4 regions of the Streptomyces sp. NPDC048514 genome follow, and region 2 is predicted to be linked to each of the others. Evidence: riboswitches for the same ligand, from Rfam matches in the RefSeq annotation. Region 2 holds a riboswitch; each other region holds the start of a gene.

The links. Region 2 has a riboswitch for cobalamin ahead of ACGFT2_RS29045 (HoxN/HupN/NixA family nickel/cobalt transporter). Riboswitches for the same ligand answer to the same signal wherever they lie in the genome.
Region 1: linked by a shared signal. The riboswitch ahead of ACGFT2_RS02100 (CbtB-domain containing protein) and the one ahead of ACGFT2_RS29045 (HoxN/HupN/NixA family nickel/cobalt transporter) in region 2 are both predicted to bind cobalamin.
Region 3: linked by a shared signal. The riboswitch ahead of cobN (cobaltochelatase subunit CobN) and the one ahead of ACGFT2_RS29045 (HoxN/HupN/NixA family nickel/cobalt transporter) in region 2 are both predicted to bind cobalamin.
Region 4: linked by a shared signal. The riboswitch ahead of ACGFT2_RS31620 (cobalamin biosynthesis protein) and the one ahead of ACGFT2_RS29045 (HoxN/HupN/NixA family nickel/cobalt transporter) in region 2 are both predicted to bind cobalamin.

Annotation. Positions count from the first base shown of each region.
Region 1 covers NZ_JBICWT010000001.1:493,962-497,436, forward strand. The annotation lists gene ACGFT2_RS02095 (enoyl-CoA hydratase/isomerase family protein) at 1-844, shown strand, start outside; cobalamin riboswitch at 1,143-1,287, shown strand; gene ACGFT2_RS02100 (CbtB-domain containing protein) at 1,324-1,545, shown strand; gene ACGFT2_RS02105 (CbtA family protein) at 1,567-2,319, shown strand; gene ACGFT2_RS02110 (histidine phosphatase family protein) at 2,831-3,403, opposite strand.
Region 2 covers NZ_JBICWT010000014.1:90,646-94,120, forward strand. The annotation lists gene ACGFT2_RS29040 (glycosyltransferase family 2 protein) at 37-930, opposite strand; gene ACGFT2_RS29045 (HoxN/HupN/NixA family nickel/cobalt transporter) at 1,147-2,346, opposite strand; cobalamin riboswitch at 2,343-2,533, opposite strand; gene ACGFT2_RS29050 (metalloregulator ArsR/SmtB family transcription factor) at 2,798-3,154, shown strand.
Region 3 covers NZ_JBICWT010000002.1:169,614-173,088, forward strand. The annotation lists gene cobN (cobaltochelatase subunit CobN) at 1-976, opposite strand, end outside; cobalamin riboswitch at 1,039-1,195, opposite strand; gene ACGFT2_RS03715 (cobalamin biosynthesis protein CobG) at 1,254-2,537, shown strand; gene ACGFT2_RS03720 (precorrin-8X methylmutase) at 2,534-3,205, shown strand; gene ACGFT2_RS03725 (precorrin-2 C(20)-methyltransferase) at 3,202-3,475, shown strand, end outside.
Region 4 covers NZ_JBICWT010000016.1:155,893-159,367, forward strand. The annotation lists gene ACGFT2_RS31610 (putative cobaltochelatase) at 1-42, opposite strand, end outside; gene ACGFT2_RS31615 (cobyric acid synthase) at 86-1,594, opposite strand; gene ACGFT2_RS31620 (cobalamin biosynthesis protein) at 1,591-2,535, opposite strand; cobalamin riboswitch at 2,633-2,774, opposite strand; gene ACGFT2_RS31625 (hypothetical protein) at 2,969-3,196, opposite strand; gene ACGFT2_RS31630 (inorganic phosphate transporter) at 3,227-3,475, opposite strand, start outside.

The DNA of each region.
Region 1 (3,475 bases), on a different contig from region 2:
CGACGGGGACGGCTCCGCCTCGGCCGCGTTCTGGCGCGACGAGTACCACCTCAACGCCCGCATCGCCCGCTTCCCCAAACCGTACGTCGCCCTCATGGACGGCATCGTCATGGGCGGCGGCGTCGGCATCTCCGCGCACGGCAGCGTCAGGATCGTCACCGAACGTTCGCAGATCGCCATGCCCGAGACCGGCATCGGCTTCGTGCCCGACGTCGGCGGCACCCGTCTCCTCGGCCTGGCACCCGGCGAGCTGGGCACCCACCTGGCGCTGACCGGCGCCCGGATCGGCGCCGGTGACGCCGTGCTGTGCGGGCTCGCCGACCACTACGTACCGTCCGGCGCGCTCCGGCGTCTCGTCGAGGATCTCGCCCACATGCCCGCACGAGACGCCGTCGCGCGGCATGAGCAGCCGCCGCCGCAGGGCGAGTCGGCCGGACGGCGGGAGTGGATCGACAGCTGCTTCGCCGCCGGCACGGTCGAGGAGATCCTCGACCGGCTGCTCGCCCACGGCGGCCCGGACGCGAAGGAGACCGCCGAGACCCTGCTCACCAGGTCGCCCACCGCCCTCAAGGCCACCCTGGCCGCCGTCCGCCGCGCCCGGCGGCTCGGGTCGCTGGAACGGGTCCTCGACCAGGAGTACCGCGTCTCCTGCGCCGCCCTGAGCACGCCCGATCTCGTGGAGGGCATCCGCGCCCAGGTCATCGACAAGGACCGGAACCCGCGCTGGTCACCGGCCACACTCGCGGAGGTGACCGACGCCGACGTCGAACGCTTCTTCGCTCCGCTCGGCGACCGGGAACTGGGACTTGCGGGGCCCGGCACCGCCCCGGACACGGCCGGCTGAGCCGAACGGTCGCCCCTCCCGGGGGAGGCGGTCTGCCGATGAGAACCGTCGTCCCTGCCTGGGGAGGCGGTCCGCCGAGCCGGGCCCTCGCCCTCGCCGGGCAGGGCGGCCTGCTGAGCCGAACGGTCGTCCCTGCCGGGGGGAGGCGTAGGCGGTCCGCCGAGTTGAACCGTCGCCCCCCGCCGGGCCCGGATCCCCTCCCGGAGGCGGGTGTTGCGGCGCCGCCGACCCGGTCCTCCCGGGCGCGGCCACCCGGTGCGAGAGGAAGATCACGCCGGGTGGTGCGGTCTTGGCCGTGCACGCGTCACGCGGTACGGTCTGTCCGATATCGACGACGGCGAGACGGAAGCCGGTGGGAATCCGGCACGGTCGCGCCACTGTGTGCGAGACGCCCTTGGAGACGTTTCGCGAGTCAGACCCGTGGCCGTCGTCCAGTGCACCACCGAGATGGGACGCGAACTCCCAGAGGAGGCCCTGCCATGGCGCAGACCGTCGCCCCGCCGACCGCCACCACCCCCGTCGTCCCCGCCAAGCTGCCGCTGAAGGCGATTGCTCCCTGGGCGGCGTTCTTCGGCATCCTGATGCTCGTCCTGCTCTACTTCGTCGGCGCCGAGCAGGGCGCCACCTCCGTGTTCAGTGGCACGGACGTCCACGAGTGGGTGCACGACGCCCGCCACCTCCTCGGCTTCCCCTGCCACTGACCCGAGGGACGCCGCACACCCATGAACTCCGCAACGGTAAGAAACCTCCTCGTTCGGGGCATGCTCGCCGGTCTGGCCGCCGGCGTGCTCGCTCTGGTCGCCGCCTACCTGCTCGGTGAGCCGAGCGTCGACAAGGCGATCAGCTTCGAGGACGCCCACTCACACGAGCACGAGATGGAAATCGTCTCCCGTTCCCTGCAGTCCACCGCCGGCCTCGCCACCGGCGTGCTGATCTACGGGGTCGCCTTCGGCGGCATCGCCGCGCTCGCGTACTGCTTCGCGCTCGGCCGCGTCGGACGCTTCGGCCCGCGGGCGACCGCACTGCTGCTGTCCGGCTGTGCGCTGCTCGCTGTGTACGTGGTCCCGTTCCTGAAGTACCCGGCCAACCCGCCGTCGGTCGGCGACCCCGACACCATCGGCAGGCGGACCACCCTGTACTTCCTGATGATGCTGCTCAGCGTCCTCCTCGCGGTCGCCGCGACCATCCTCGGCAAGCGGCTCGCGCCGTCGCTGGGCACGTGGTGGGCGACCGTGGTGGGCGTGGCCGCCTTCGCCGTCGTCATCGGCCTGGCCTACGAGTTCCTGCCGGTCGTCAACGAGGTGCCGAAAAACTTCCCGGCCGATCTGCTGTGGCGGTTCCGGCTGTCCGCAGTGGCCATCCAGGGCGTCCTGTGGGGAGGATTCGGCCTGCTCTTCGGCGAGTTGGCGGAACGGCAGCTGAATCCCAAGCCCGCCGCGGTACCGGCCGGGCGAACGGTTCCCGCCTCGAACTGAACGCGCCGAACGCTTTTGCGACACCAGGGCCTCTCGGAACCATCCGGGGGCCCTGTCGCGTTTTCCGGGCACCGACCGGGCGAGCAGCGGAGGAACCGAGTGGCCGGACACCCGCGGCCGCGCCGCATCACCCTGGGGGCCGCGAGGCGGCCGCCCTCACCGTCCAGGAGTACGGGCAACTGATCGCCGGCCGCCGCCAGATCGGCGGCCGGGGCGCCCGGGTGCGGGTGCCCGCCCGGCCGGCCAAGCGGTCGGAGCAGCTCCTGCGGGAGCCGGAAGCACGCGTCTAGGACCCGGCCGAGTGCCACGAGCGGCACGCCACCGTGCCGTCGCACTGCCCGGAACACCCTCCAGGTGCAGCGGCGCCTCGGTGGCCCGAGGAGAGCGACTGCCTGCGCTGCGCGCTGGCGGAACTGCCCCGCCGGCACCGGGATCTGGCCCCCCGGCACACAGACGGTGACCGTGCGCGGCCCTCCGTCCGCCCGCAGGTTCTCGGCGCGGCCGGGGCGGGCTACGGCGCGGCCAGCGGCCGACCGAGCCGCAGATTCCAGCGGCCGGCCCGCCCGCTGAGTTCCGTGGCCGTCAACGGCTCCACGTCGAGCCGCCAGAACGCCGCCGGGGGCAGACCGAGCACATGGACGACAGCGGCCCGTACGACCTCCGGCTCGACCACGGCGACCGTGCGGCCCTCCGTGTCCCGCGCCGTCTCCAGCCAGTTACCGACCCGGTCGCACACCTCCCGCACCGACTCGCCGCCGTGTGCCGCCCAGCCGGGGTCGGCGAGCCAGCGGCCCACCGACTCCGGTTCGGCGGCCGCCACCTCCTCGAGGGTGCGGCCCCGCCAGCGGCCCATGTCCAGCGGCGCCAACTCCGCCGCCTCCACGGCATCGAGGCCGAGCGCCCCGGCCGTGTCCCGGCAGCGCGGGCTCGCGGAGGAGAGCACACGGGAGGCCGCGCGCAGCGATCCGGCCGCGGAGCGGGCCCGGGCCGCGCCGGCGTCGTCGAGCGAGTCGCCGTCGTAGAAGCGGGCCTGCCGCAGCGACGGACTCGTGGCGGGCGAGACGAGGGTGACGCGGCTGGTCACGTGGCTGCTCCCACGGGACTAAGCCCGACCTGCTCGACCCGTTCGATCCGCCCGATCCGCCCGTCCTGCCCG
Region 2 (3,475 bases):
TGCCCGGCCGCCGGGCCGTGACGGCCCTCGCGCCGTTCAGATCACAGGTGGACGTCCGAGCCGGGTGAGCCGCCACACCGTCCGCCAGCGCATCGGCCGCCGTTCGCCGGCCGGCTCCCGCACCCCCTCCAGAAATCCGCCGAACCATGCCTTCAGCCCGGCCGCCGAGCGGGTGCGGGCCAGGGTGAGCAGCGTCCACACACCCAGGTGGACCGGGACGAGCGGCAGGGGCAGCCGGCGCCGCGCGAGCCAGACGCGGTTGCGGGCGTTGACCCGGAAGTAGATGGCATGCCTGGCCGGTGAGGTCCTGGGGTGCTGGAGCAGCAGCTCCGGGACGTACCGGATGGTCCAGCCGGCGTCGGCGGCCCGCCAGGCGAGGTCGGTCTCCTCGTGCGCGAAGAAGAACCGGGCGGGCCAGTCCCCGATCTCGGCCAGCATCGCCATGCGCAGGGCGTGTCCGCCGCCGAGGAACCCGGTGACATGCCCGCCGCGCATCGGATCCGACTTGCCCAGCCGTGGCACGTGTCGCTGCTGGGTCTCGCCGTGTTCGTCGGCGATGCGGAAACCCACGATGCCGAGGCCGGGATCGGCGGCGTACAGGTCCCGCACCCGCCGCAGGACGTCGGCGTCGACGAGCAGCCCGTCGTCGTCCAGCTCCACCACGACGTCGACGTCCCCGAACTCCCGCAACCGGGAGAGGGCGATGTTACGGCCGCCCGGGCAGCCGAGGTTCTCCGCCACGTCGACGGTGGTGACCTCGCCGGGCAGCGAGAGCCGGCGGGCGAACTCGGGCAGGCGGCAGCCGTTTCCGACGATCACGATGCGGGCCGGGGCGAGGTCCTGCTTGGCCACGGACTCCAGCAGGGCGTCGACCTCGGTGGGCCGGTTGCCCATGGTCACCACGGCGACGGCGATCCTCGGCTCCATCACGTCCTCACCCCATACGGCCGGCGGCGGCACCCCGTCCCGACCGCGCGGCGCCCGCCGTTCACCAAGATGTTGCCTCAGGTCCCCGGGTTCATCAGACGCCAGTTCACTTTGCGGCACCTTTGCCCCGCTTTTGTCTGGTTATAGGAAGCGGCTTTTGATCACCTTCGAGAAGCGGCCACCCCTCCGGGACAGTCGGCGGCGGCCACCCCTCCCCGTTCAGCCCCCGTCGGTGGCGCGGGCCGTCCAGCGCTCCTCGACCTTGCCGAGACGCCAGTACGCGATGGCCACGGCCCAGACGACCACGAACAGGCCGACGATGACGTAGCCGACGTTGTCCAGGTCCAGGCCGGCGATGCGGTCCGTGACGTCGTCGTGCAGACCGAGCTTGTCGTGCAGAACGCCGACCAGTTCGATCGTGCCGACGAAGAAGGCCACGGCGATGGACAGTCCGGTGATGGTGAGGTTGTAGAACACCTTCCGCACCGGATTGGAGAAGGCCCACTGATAGGCGAAGTTCATGAACGTGCCGTCGAGGGTGTCGAACAGGCTCATGCCCGCCGCGAACAGCAGCGGCAGGCACAGCACCGCGTACCACGGGAGCCCGGCGGCGGCGCCGTTGCCCGCCAGGGCGAGGAGCAGGACCTCGGTCGTGGTGTCGAAGCCGATGCCGAACAGGAAGCCCAGCGGGAACATCTGCCCCGGGCGGCGGATGGACCTGGTGAGCCGGCCGAGGAGACGGTTCATGAAGCCGCGCGAGTCGAGGTGGGCCTCCAGCTCCGCCTCGTCGTAGCGTCCGGCGCGCATCGCCCTGAAGACGCGCAGGATGCCGAAGAGCGCGGCGAGGTTGAGCGCGGCGATCAGGTACAGGAAGCTGCCGGAGACCGTGGTGCCGACGGTGCCGAGGACCTGGTGGGTCCGGGATCCGTCGTTCATCAGCGTGCCGGCGAGCTTCGCGCCGCCGGCGACCAGCGCGGCCATGACGACCACCACGCTTGAGTGCCCCAGCGCGAACCAGAAGCCGACCGACACCGGCCGCTTGCCGTCGGCCATCAGCTTGCGGGTGGTGTTGTCGATCGCCGCGATGTGGTCCGCGTCGAAGGCGTGCCGCATGCCGAGCGTGTACGCCGTGACGCCCAGGCCGACGCCGAACGCCTTGGTGCCGACCTCGTAGTGCTGCGGTATCACCAGCAGGAACAGGATCCCGAACGCGGCCACGTGCAGGGCGACGATCACCGCGAGGAGTCCGGCGGTGCGGACGGTGTCCTCTCGGCGCCAGCGGAAGGTCACCGCGGCGACGCTGTCCGGCCCACCTCCGGACGCTCCCTGGGACACGCCTCCGGACGCACCTCCGGACGCACCTTGGGTCACGCCTTCGGACACGGTCATACGGTCACGCTCCAGCACCTCGTGGATCAGCTTCGTGATGCCGTGGCCGGTCTCCTGGCTGACGGGTCGACGCGCCCGCCCCTGCCTTCCCGGCCGTGCGGCCAGTGGCGTCCCTAAGGGCGGGAACTCCCCGATCACAGTGGCGAGGGCCGCTCCGGCCTGGGCCCCTGAGGGGCCGTCACCGGTCTTCCCGAACACCACGGCTTGATCACCCTAGGAGGCGGCGCCGACAGCTGCAAGGCTGCACAGCTGAGCAGGTATGACGCGCGGAGCGGATATGGCGGCCGAGCGGTATGACAGCCGAGCGGATACGACGACCGTGCAAACTAGACAGCCATGCGGCCAGGGGGCCGTGCGGACACGGATCGCCATGCGCACAGGGATCGCCGAGCAGACACGGATCACCGAGCAGACGGGGCCGGCCGTGCAGACATCTGATCGCCGTGCAGCCATGGAAGCGGGAGCCTGCGAAGATGCGGCCATGCATCTGGTCCCCGCGGAACGTGCCGGGCAGCGCACCATCGACGGTCACCGGGTCTGTGACGCCATCGCCGCCGTCGGCGAGCCGGAGCGGGTACGGGCCTGGGCGGACCGCTTCTCGCTGCTCTCCGACCCCGGACGCCTGTCACTCCTGCTCGCGCTCCACGCGGCCGGCCCCATCGCCGTCACCGACCTGGCGCTCGCCACGGGCATGCGGGACACCGCGGTCTCCCAGGCGCTGCGCCTGCTGCGGACCGCGGGCATCGTGGAGGGCCAGAAACACGGCCGCGTCGTGCGCTACCGGCTCGTCGACGGATCGATCTGCGCCCTGCTGAGCCACTGCGCCCCACCCGACTGACACGGCCGGTCCGTCCAGCGCCATGGCCCACGGCCGGAAGGGCGCAGGCGCACCGGACACGCCAAAAACCCCAGGCCGCAAACGATCGGTCCTGGGGTTCCAGTGGAGCCGCTTTCGGGATTCGAACCCGAGACCTACGCATTACGAGTTGTCCGACCGTGGTCCGGAGGCGTCCGTGGGCATGCATAGGGTCGATTCACTGCCTGCTCAGCAGGTGTTCCAGAGGTCTGGGGACAAGAGTGGACGCTCACGGAAAAAGCAGTGACTGAGACCGGAACTGAGACCGTGGCACTCATAGCGCAGAGCCCGAGGGACAGTCCC
Region 3 (3,475 bases), on a different contig from region 2:
CGGCGACGCGGGCCGCGCGCTCGGGGTCGGCGACATAGGCGGGCAGGCCGTCGGCGTCGATCTCCTTGAAGGAGAACGGGACGGTGATCAGACGGCCGTCGAACTCGGGGACGGCGATCTGACTGGCCGCGTCCAGCGGGGAGACGCCCTCGTCGTTCTCCTCCCAGGCCGTGCGGGAGCCGGTCAGGCACAGGGCCTGGAGGATGGGGACGTCGAGGGCGGTCAGGGCGCCGGCGTCCCAGGACTCGTCGTCGCCGCCCGCCGATGCCTCGGCGGGCTTGGTGCCGCCGGCGGCCAGCACTGTGGTGACGATCACGTCGGCGGTGCGCAGGGTGTCGATCAGCTCCGGCTCGGGGGCGCGCAGCGAGGCGACGTACAGGGGCAGCGGCCGGGCGCCCGCGTTCTCGACGGCGTCGCACAGGGCGTGCACGAAGGCCGTGTTGCCGCTCATGTGGTGGGCGCGGTAGTAGAGCACGGCGACGGTCGGGCCGTCGGCGGGCCGGCTCGCGCGCTCCAGCGGGCCCCAGGTGGGTGCGGGCGCGGGCGCGTCGAAGCCGTGCCCGGTGAGCAGCACCGTGTCCGAGAGGAACCGGGCGAGCTGCTCCAGGTTGGCGGGGCCGCCGTGGGCCAGGTAGGCGTGGGCCTCGGCGGCGATGCCGACCGGGACCGTGGAGGCGGCCATCAACTGGGCGTCGGGGGCCTGTTCACCGCTGAGGACGACCACCGGACGGCCGTCGGCGAGCAGCAGGTCGAGGCCGTCCTGCCAGGCGCGGATCCCGCCGAGGAGGCGTACGACCACCAGGCCGACTCCGTCGAGGAGGGCCGGCAGGTCGTCCAGCGGGAGCCTGGACGGGTTGGCGAAACGGTAGGAGACCGGGCCGCCGGCCGCGCGGGCGCTGAGCAGGTCGGTGTCGGACGTCGACAGGAGCAGGATCTCGCGGGCGTTGGGAGCGCGCTCTCCGGGCGGAGTGGGCATGCGATGCCTGGCCTTCCTCGGGGTCCGCGCCCCGGGCGGTGTGGGATGGGTCTCGCCCCCCGGGCGAAGCCGGATGCGGGGGAAGGGAGTTCCTGGCTCACCCGTCCCTTGTGGACGGGTTCACAGTGGCGGGACCGCGCCGGACTCGCACCGGCTTCCTCCCCTTTTCGCCGTTGTGGCGGTTCGTGGACCGGGTGATCCACTCGGGAGCATAGTAAGGGCCCCCGAAGGGTGTGCGGGACATACAGTCGGAGTGATCGTAGGTATGCTCACGGCCATGTCCGCGGCAGCCCCTCATCCGTCGTCCCAGGCCACATCGCCCGCCCGTGCCGCCGCACGGGACCGTGGTGACGCCTGCCCGGGGGCACTGCGCCTGCACGCGGCGGACGACGGAGCGCTGGCCCGCATCCGGCTTCCCGGGGGCGTGCTGTCCACCGGTCAGGCCCGCGCGCTGGGCGTCGCGGCCCGCCGGCTGGGCGACGGAGACCTGCATCTGACCTCGCGTGGCAACGTGCAGTTGCGCGGGCTGCCGCAGGGGTGCGGTGCGGAGCTGGCGGAACTGCTGGACACGGCCGGCCTGCTGCCCTCGCGGGAGCACGAGCGGGTGCGCAATGTCGTGGCTTCACCCCTGTCCGGTCTCGGCGGCGCCGGCTTCCGGGACGTACGGCCCTGGCTGACGGCTCTCGACACCGCCTTGTGCGCGAGCCGGGCCGCGAAGGGCCTTTCCGGCCGGTTCCTGTTCGCCCTGGACGACGGGCGTGGTGACATGTCCGGCCTCGGTGCCGATGTCACGGTTCGGGCGCTCGCGGACGGCGGTGCGTGGCTCGCCCCGGGTTCGGTGCGGGTGGCCGCCGGGGACGCGCCCCGGGCCGCGCTGGTGGCCGCCGAGGCGTTCCTCGAGGCGGCCCGGGCGCATGGTGAGCGCGCCTGGCGATTGCCCGAACTCGGCCTGTCCGGAGATGAGATGGCCCGCCTGGTCCGTCACCGCCTGGACGCCGAGGGGATCGGCCACACGGACCACCCCGAGCCGGCCGGCGTCGCGGACGGCCCTCCCCCGGGGATCGTCGACGGCGCCGTGTCGGTGCACATCCCGCTGGGACGGCTCTCGGCCCACCAGTGGGACGGGCTGACGCAGCTCGCCGGCACCGAACTCCGGCTCACCCCCTGGCGCGGTGTGGTCCTCCCCGCCGTGGGCACGACCCCCGGGCAGGCGGCCGAAGCGCTCGCCCGTCTCGGCGCGGCCGGTCTGGTCACCGATCCCGCATCACCCTGGCTTCACGTGGGTGCCTGTATCGGCCGGCCCGGGTGCGCCAAGGCACACGCCGACGTACGGACGGACGCGGCCCGGACGGTCGAGGCCATCGGCGACCCGGGCCTCCCCCTGTACTGGTCCGGCTGCGAACGCCGGTGCGGGCAGCCACGGACCGACCATGTCGAGGTGGTCGCGCAACCGGGCGGCGATTACCGCCTGTCCGCCGCTCCGGCCGGCCCGAGACCGCGAACCGCCCGCGCAGCAGACCCTTCCCAGATACCCGCCGCCCTGGCGGCGTTCAGCTCATGAGCCGCAAGACGACCGAGAGTGACGAGAAAAGCACCGTGACCACCCACTTCTACGAGAAGGACGGAGCGGCCATCTACCGCCAGTCCTTCGCCACGATCCGCGCGGAGGCGGACCTCGCCGGCCTGCCCGCCGATGTCAGCCAGGTGGCGGTGCGCATGATCCACGCCTGCGGAATGGTCGACCTCGTCCGGGACCTGTCCTACACGCCCGCGGTGGTGGCCCGGGCCCGCGAGGCCCTGCGCGCCGGCGCACCGATCTTCTGCGACGTGCAGATGGTGGCCAGCGGAGTGACCCGCAAGCGGCTGCCGGCCGGCAACGAGGTGCTCTGCACGCTGTCCGACCCTGCCGTTCCCGAGTTGGCCGCGAGGCTGGGCACCACGCGCAGCGCCGCCGCGCTGGAGCTCTGGCGCGACCGGCTGGAGGGCTCGGTGGTCGCCGTCGGCAACGCGCCCACCGCTCTCTTCCGGCTCCTGGAGATGATCGAGGAGGGCGCTGCGAGGCCCGCCGCCGTCATCGGTGTCCCCGTCGGTTTCATCGGTGCGGCCGAGTCCAAGGACGCCCTCGCCGCGCATGCGTCGGGGCTCGACCACCTGGTGGTGCGGGGCCGTCGCGGTGGCAGCGCCATCGCGGCCGCCGCGCTCAACGCGATCGCGAGCGAGGAAGAATGAGCGGCAAGCTGTACGGGGTGGGTCTCGGCCCGGGCGACCCCTCTCTGATGACCGTACGGGCGGTCGAGGTCATCGCCGGGGCGGACGTGATCGCCTACCACAGCGCCCGGCACGGCCGGTCGATCGCCCGGTCGATCGCGGCGAAGCACCTGCGGGCCGACCACATCGAGGAACGTCTGGTCTACCCGGTCACGACCGAGACCACGGACCATCCCGGTGGCTACCGGGGCGCCATGGAGCAGTTCTACGCCGAGGCGTCGGCCCGGCTGG
Region 4 (3,475 bases), on a different contig from region 2:
GTCCTGGCCGACAACGGCCGTGAATGGGAAGGGGGTTGTCACAGATCACCCTCCAAGTCGCCTCGTGCATCAGAGTAAACGGCGTTCATGCCGGGGCTCCCGGTGGAACGAAAGGCAGCCCCTCGGGCGCGCCGGACTCGATGAGCCGCCAGAGCGCGTCCGTGTCCGCGTGCTGCTCGATCAGGTCGCCGAGCCGGTCGAGCTGCTCCTCGCGCAGCGCGGCGAAGGATGTGTCCGGGGCCGGCACGAAGCGGCGGCCCGCGGCGGCGGCGACCTCGCGCAGGAAGGCCCGCCGGAAACCGTCCGACTCCAGGGAGCCGTGCCAGTGGGTGCCCCACGTCTGGCCGACCCTGCAGCCGTCCAGGAAGGGGGTGCCGGCGGTCACCTCGGCGACCCCGTGATGGATCTCGTAGCCCTCGACGTGCTCACCGAGGGCCTCGCCGGCGGGACGGGCGAGGGTCTTCCCGCGGGCGAACCGCACCCGCACGGGAAGCAGACCGAGACCGGCGACCTCGCCGGCCCGCGACTCGACCTCGTCCTCGATGTGCTCCCCGAGCACCTGGAACCCGCCGCAGATCCCGAGGACCGGCCGCTGCTCGGCGGCCCTCCGGACGAGGGCGTCCGCCAGCCCCCGCTCCCGCAGCCACTGAAGCGCCCGTACGGTCCCGCGCGTGCCCGGGAGCACCACGAGGTCGGCGTCCGCCAGCTCCTCGGGCCGGTCCACGAACCGCACCACGACGCCCGGTTCGGCCGCCAGCGCGTCCACGTCCGTGAAGTTGGACATCAGCGGGACCGCGCACACCGCGACCCGCAGCACGTCCTCGCCCACCGGGGGCGCGACGGTGGACTCGCGTACGGTGCCCCGCAACGACACCCGCAGCCCGTCCTCCTCGTCGATGCCGAGACCGTGCCGGAACGGCAGGACGCCGTACGTGTGCCGCCCGGTGAGCCCGTGCAGCATGTCCAGGCCGGGCTCCAGCAGGGAGACGTCCCCGCGGAACTTGTTCACCAGGAAACCGGCGACCAGTTCCTGGTCCTCCGGCGAGAGCAGGGCGACGGTCCCGAAGAAGGAGGCGAAGACGCCACCGCGGTCGATGTCGCCGACGACGAGAACGGGCAGCCGCGCGTTGCGGGCGATGCCCATGTTGACGATGTCGGTCCGCCGCAGGTTGATCTCGGCCGGGCTCCCCGCACCCTCGCAGATCACCGCGTCGTACGTGCCCCGCAACTCGGCCAGGCAGTCCAGCACCGTGCCGAGCAGTTGCTGCTGCCGCCCGCCGTGGTAGCCGCGTGCGCTCATCTCGCCCACCGGCCGGCCCATCAGCACCACTTGGCTGCTCCGCTCGCCGCCGGGCTTGAGCAGCACCGGGTTCATCAGCGCGGTCGGCTCGACCCGGCACGCCTGGGCCTGCATGGCCTGCGCCCGCCCGATCTCCGCGCCCTCCCGCGTGACGAACGAGTTGAGTGACATGTTCTGCGCCTTGAACGGCGCGACCTTCACGCCCTGGCGTACCAGCCAGCGGCAGATGCCGGCCGTCACGACGCTCTTGCCGGCGTCGGAGGTGGTGCCGGCGACGAGGAGACCCCCGCTCACTTCCCACGTCCCTTCACGAGTCGGCGCGCGGCGACCGTGGCGCCGAGCGCGAGCAGGCCGACGCGGCGGGACAGCCGTACCGCCCGGTCGATGTCGGCCACCTGCACGGTGCGTCCGGTTCGTCCGTTGAGCACCGGGCGGTGCTCGACCCGGCCGCCGTAGGACAGCGTGCCGCCCAGGCGCACGCCGAGGGCGCCCGCGAACGAGGCCTCCACGGGCCCGGCGTTGGGGCTCGGGTGCCGGCGCGCGTCGGCCTTCCAGGCGCGCAGGGCGCCGCGGGGATCGGGGCCGGCCGCCGCGGTGAGCACGGCGGTCAGCCGGGCCCCCGGCCAGCCGGCGAGGTCGTCGAGCCGGGCGGACGCCCAGCCGAACCGCCGCAGCCGGGGGGACCTGTGCCCCACCATCGCGTCCAGGGTGTTGACGGCCCGGAAGCCGAGCAGGCCCGGCACGCCGCCCACGGCACCCCACACGAGCGCGCCCACGACGGCGTCGGAGGTGTTCTCGGCGACCGACTCGACCACGGCCCGGGCGATCCCGTCGGCGTCCAGCGCCTGCGGGTCCCGGCCGCACAGATGGGGCAGCCGCACACGGGCCGCCTCGACGTCCCCGGCCCGCAGGGCGCGCCCGATCGTGCGGGCCTCCCGGGCGAGCGAGGTGCCGCCGACGACGGTCCAGGTGGCGGCGGCGGTCAGCGCGACGGACGCGGCGGGGGAGGGGCGTACGACGCGTGCGGCCACGGCCCCGAGAGCGACGGCGCCACCGGCGCACACGGCGGTGTGCAGGGCGCCCCAGCCGCGGTGGTCGTGCCACAACGCGCCTTCCACGGCCGTGGCCGCCCGCCCGAACGCGGCGACCGGGTGCCCGCGGCGCGGATCGCCGAGGAGCAGGTCGCCGAGCAGGCCGGCGGCGGCGCCGTACGCGTAGCAGCGATCGGCACCCATCGGCTCAGCCGGCCATGGGCACAGGAGCGGGCCTGGTACTGGTCCTTCGGCGGCCGGGCATGGCGATATGGGTCCTCACTCAGGGTGTCCGCGCCCTGGTTCGACGAGATTCGGCGGTGAGAGTTCCTGGCTCCCGGGGATTTTCCCCGGTGACAGTGGCGGGACCGCGCCGGATTCGCACCGGCTTCCTCTCTTGCCGCCGTACATGGCCCGGGCAGTCCACCACGTGCCCGGAAGGGCAGTCAACTTGCTGTTGACCTGCGTGGGGAGAGTGTGCCGATCCCCACACCGCGGTGCGCCGCACGCCGAAGGCTCCCCTCCAGGACAGGACAACTGGAGGGGAGCCTCGGTGTGTTCGGTCGGGCCCCGGCCACGGTGGTCCGCGGCGATCAGGCCCCGGCCACGGTGGTCCGGCCGGTCCGGGCCGCGGCGGTCAGGCCTTGGCCACGATCAAGTAGATGCCGTACGCCACCGCCGCCGCGCAGGCCGCGAAGCAGACGTAGGCGCCGGTGACGGCGAGAGTGGCGGAGCCGCCCTGGGCCGCGGCCTTCTCGCGTCGCGTCAGGCCGTTGATGCCGAGGGTGAACAGGGCCACCAGGCCCACCGTGAACACCAGGCTCGTGCCGAAGACGGAGCCGAGAGCCGCCCAGTCGATCTTCATGATGCTTCCTTCGGTACCGGGTTCTCGGGGTCAGACCCTGGCGGCCGGCGGGGTCGCCGGGGCGGTGGACGTCGGAACGGCGGCCGGGGACGGCCCGGTGGCCTGCTGCGGGAAGGCGACGGGCGGCTCCTCGGGCAGCATGCCCGCCGGGGGCGGGATCACGGCGGCGATGGCGGTGGTCACCACGCCGGCCGGCTCCTCGGTCTCGGGGACGACGTCGGTGTGGTCGACCACCGAGCGGCGGGAGATCTTCCATATGGTGGCGCTCGCGGCGACCAG